2 regions of the Exiguobacterium sp. TDN 0502 genome follow, and region 1 is predicted to be linked to the other one. Evidence: predicted binding sites of a transcription regulator. Region 1 holds the regulator's gene; the other holds the start of a gene.
What was found. Region 1 encodes Rex, which represses fermentation and respiration genes when NADH is low (regulators of the CRP and FNR family bind a similar motif). Its sites were predicted from a motif close to TTGTGAAATATTTCACAA; they were not measured.
Positions count from the first base shown of each region.

Region 2: the regulator Rex is predicted to act here: its motif matches at 1,195-1,212, upstream of ACRPK8_RS05640 (L-lactate dehydrogenase).

Region 1 covers NZ_JBOZGJ010000009.1:117,621-119,796, forward strand. The annotation lists gene tatC (twin-arginine translocase subunit TatC) at 1-365, opposite strand, end outside; gene ACRPK8_RS11020 (twin-arginine translocase TatA/TatE family subunit) at 373-570, opposite strand; gene ACRPK8_RS11025 (redox-sensing transcriptional repressor Rex) at 570-1,229, opposite strand; gene ACRPK8_RS11030 (ATP-binding cassette domain-containing protein) at 1,397-2,176, shown strand, end outside.
Region 2 covers NZ_JBOZGJ010000003.1:194,338-196,513, forward strand. The annotation lists gene ACRPK8_RS05640 (L-lactate dehydrogenase) at 150-1,109, opposite strand; gene ACRPK8_RS05645 (DUF92 domain-containing protein) at 1,272-2,051, opposite strand; gene ACRPK8_RS05650 (5-formyltetrahydrofolate cyclo-ligase) at 2,045-2,176, opposite strand, start outside.

The DNA.
Region 1 (2,176 bases):
GAGAAGGCTACTCCGGACAAAAACAGAAAGAAGATGACCGGAATATACGTCAATGTTGCTTTTTGTTCCTTATCATACAGTCCCGGACGGACAAACGCCCAGAGTTGGTACATCCAAAACGGAGACGCTAAGATCAGCGCAATGATGAACGCGAGGTTTAAATATAACATTAAAGGATCTGCGACGTTGAAAGCATTCAAGCCGATACCAAGCTCTTTTAAATCCGCTTGCAGGAAACGGACGAGCGGTCGGACGAGCGGAAACGCGACAGCGAACAGGACGACGACGATGAGGAGCGACCAGACGATCCGCTTTCGCAGTTCGTCGAGGTGCGACGTCATGCTTTGTTCTTGATCAACCGCCATGATTCAATCACTTCTCTTTCGGTTCGTCCTTTTTATCATCGTCCATGATGCCGTTTGTGGCATTCTTGAACTCTTTCAATGTCTGACCGGCAGCACGACCGAACTCCGGTAACTTCTTCGGTCCGAAGATGATCAACGCGACGACTGCGATTAATCCGATGCTCGCAGGTCCGATACCTAGTGTGAGCGGGATAAGGTTTTCCATTATGATTTCACTCCTTCAGCTGATTGCGAATAATGCTTCATGAAATAAACTAACGACTGCAACTCGATCGATAAATCGATGTGATGGACCCGGACACTTGCCGGCACGTTCAATCGTGCAGGCGTAAAGTTCAGGATGCCTGTCACACCATACTCGACTAACTCATCCGCTACTGACTGTGCGAACTGGGACGGAACCGTCAAGATGGCGACATCGACCTGGTTCGCTTCGATTTGCTCTTTCATGTCCGAAACATGATAGATTGGAACGTCATGCGTCGTTGTTCCGACCTTCTCTTCGTCCGCATCAAACGCAACGACTATCCGAGTACTATTATTCTTTAAAAAGTTATAATTTGCAAACGCTGTTCCGAGATGACCGACCCCGATTAAGGCGACATTCGTCACCTCATCTTGATTCAAGGTTTTCCGGAAAAACGTCAAAAGGTGTTGGACGTTGTATCCATAGCCCTTTTTTCCCAGTGCCCCAAAGTAGGAAAAATCGCGACGAATCGTTGCTGAATCAACCTTCACCGCTTCACTTAACTCAGCAGAAGAGACGCGGAGCTTACCTGAATTGTATAAACTTTGGATGAAACGATAATATAGCGGCAACCGTTTTGCTGTCGCTTGTGGAATTTTTGTGTCTGGTCCATTCATCCTGCAGTTCCCCCTTCGGCCACATCCATCGTGGCACCCAAATCTTTGCAAAAAGCTTTCTACTCTCCTTGATTGTAAACCACTTCACATAGAGTCACAAATAATATATTCCGCAGGACCGCGTGCTTTTGTTCGTGATAGACTAAAGGGTGGAAGGATGGATGGAAATGATACTCTTACAAGTCAACCAACTCTCGAAATCATTCGGCGTCGAGCCGATTTTAGAAAATATCAAACTCGAAGTACAAGAACGCGACCGGATCGCACTCGTCGGTCGAAACGGTGCCGGTAAATCAACCTTGCTTAAAATCATTGCCGGTGAACTCAGTCACGACTCCGGTGACATCATGAAAGGCAAAGACGTCAAAATCGGTTATCTCGCGCAAGACAGTGGTCTCGAATCGAATGAGACGATCTGGAACGAGATGCTGACCGTCTTTGAACATCTGCAGGAGCAAGAACGGACACTGCGCCGGATGGAGATCGAGATGGGCATGGAGCATATCTTGAACGATCCGGTCGCTTACGATCGTCTCCTGAAGACATACGATCAAGCGCAACATGACTTCTCAGAAGCCGGTGGTTATCAGTTTGAAGCGAATATCCGCTCCGTCCTGCACGGGATGCGCTTTTATCCGGATGATTATTCGCGCCGGATCCAGACGTTATCCGGTGGTCAACGGACACGTCTCGCCTTAGCGAAGATGCTCCTGCAAGCACCTGAACTCCTCATTCTCGATGAGCCGACCAATCACCTGGATATCGATACGCTCGCCTGGCTCGAGAGTTATCTCAGCGGCTACCGCGGTGCCGTCCTGATCGTCTCGCATGACCGGTATTTCCTCGATCAGGTCGTCAATGTCGTCTACGAGCTCTCGCGTAACATCTGTCGTAAGTTCACCGGGAACTATACGAAGTATCTGGAGCAAAAGGCAGCGTTATATGAC
Region 2 (2,176 bases), on a different contig from region 1:
TTTCGTTTTCTTACTAACTCTCAAGTAACCGTAAGACGAGATGTATGCAATGGGTACCTGTTCTTTTTATTAGGTATGTATGATTTCAAGCAAAAAACACCCGACCGATGCATATGAACATCGATTGAGTGTTATCGTGTTACACTGCTTTACCGTCCTTGCAGGACAGGTTCTAACGTTTGACGTAGAACATCAGCTGAATGATGGAATTTTTTTAGTTCTTCTTCCGTCAAGGAGACTTCAATGATTTCACGGACGCCTTGCCGATTGATGATGGCGGGAACTCCGATATGAATACCTGATATGCCGTATTGACCATCGACATGGGCTCCGACGGTCAAGAGACAATTTTCATTTCCGAGAATCGCGCGGACGATTCGAACGAGACCGAGACCGATTGCATAATAGGTTGCACCTTTACGCTCAATGATATGGTAGGCCGCATCACGGACGTTGATATAGATTTGATCAAGGTCTGCCTGTGAATACCGATCATCCTCTGCAAGCAGCTCATCGATCGTCTTTCCGTAAATCCGACTGTTGCTCCAGGCTGCGAACTCGGTATCTCCGTGTTCCCCAAGAATATAGGCATGAGCGTTACGCGAATCGATATGAAAGTATTCTCCGAGCATTTGACGCAGGCGGGCTGTATCCAGAACCGTTCCTGAGCCGAAGACCCGCGACTTTGACAAACCCGAATACTTCCATGCTAAGTGCGCCATGATATCAACTGGATTGGACGCTACGACGATGATTCCATCAAAACCGGACTCCATGATTTGACGAATCATTTCCTTCATGATCAACGCATTCTTTGCAACAAGATCGAGTCTAGTCTCACCCGGCTTTTGCGGGGCTCCCGCCGTAATGACGACGACTTCCGCTTCGCGGCAGTCCGCGTAATCCCCTGCCCAGATGCGCATCGGCGAAGAACTGAACGGGGTTCCGTGGTTTAAATCCATCGCTTCCCCTTCTGCCTTCGCCTTGTTGACATCAATGATGACAAGTTCTTCGCATAAACCAGCCGTCGACATTTGGTATGCAAAACTTGAACCGACTGCTCCTGCTCCTATTAATGCTACACGTGTCACTTTCGCATGTAATTCCATTCGTTATGTCCACCCTTTCATTCGCCATCAGAGTTTGTTAACTACCTCACAATCAAATTGTAACACCTTCTACAAACTTTGGTATATGTGAAATTAATCACATTTGTCCATTTTGTGACATTGATATCCTAACATAAGGAATCATATGCTCTTGATTTCCACTCACCAGAATCGAACGAAGATAAACCCGATCCCACCTGCAAGCCCGCTCGTCAAAAAATTGACAGCGTCATTACCAAGAATGCGAATCCCGGAAACGTAAGAGGTCGGTGTTTGATGATGGATCCGCTTTTCCGTCAGTTCACCACAAATCGAACAGCGGTACACGCGTTGCCAGGTGGCTCCAAAAATCGTATCGAACAGACTGCCTAAGACACCGATTGACGTGATGAGAACCGCCATCGGTATCGGTAGCGAAAAAATGAGCGATGCGGTACATGCAATAAAGGCAGCTCCTGCTATCGTTCCAATCGTACCAATGACAGACATCGCTCCGCTCGTCCCGGCCGGTACACGCCGAAAGGTTTTCAATGACCATGGATCCCGTTTAGAAAGTGGTCCGATTTCCGAAGCCCATGTATCGGCATTCGACGCTGCGATGACAAATAGAAAGAGCAATTGATAGGAAGCTTCCTGCGTCATGGTGTATGCAAGTGCAGCGAAAAGTGCCACTCCACCATTTGCAAGCACTTGCCAGCCATCACGTGCACCGTCTTTTTCAACGATCGTGTCGACGACTTGTTTTTTCGAACGTCCGACTTTCGATAATAGACTCGAACTACCGAAAAAGAGTAGGAGTACTGCCAACCCTTGCCAACCAAAACCGACTGAAACACCACTGCCGACTACAAGTGTCAGGACAGCTCCACTCATTGTCAACAAACGAAATCGATAACCGGTCAGCGCGAGTACGAGGCAAAACAAGATCGTGATCTTTAACATCGGATGACCTCTTGATCCGTGACAATCAGGTCGACCGGAATATCGAAAGCTTCCACATCAAAATCCGAAAGAAGCTGCTCAGAAAAAGCAATCGATAGTTTGCATCCGCTGTATGTCATCAGTGC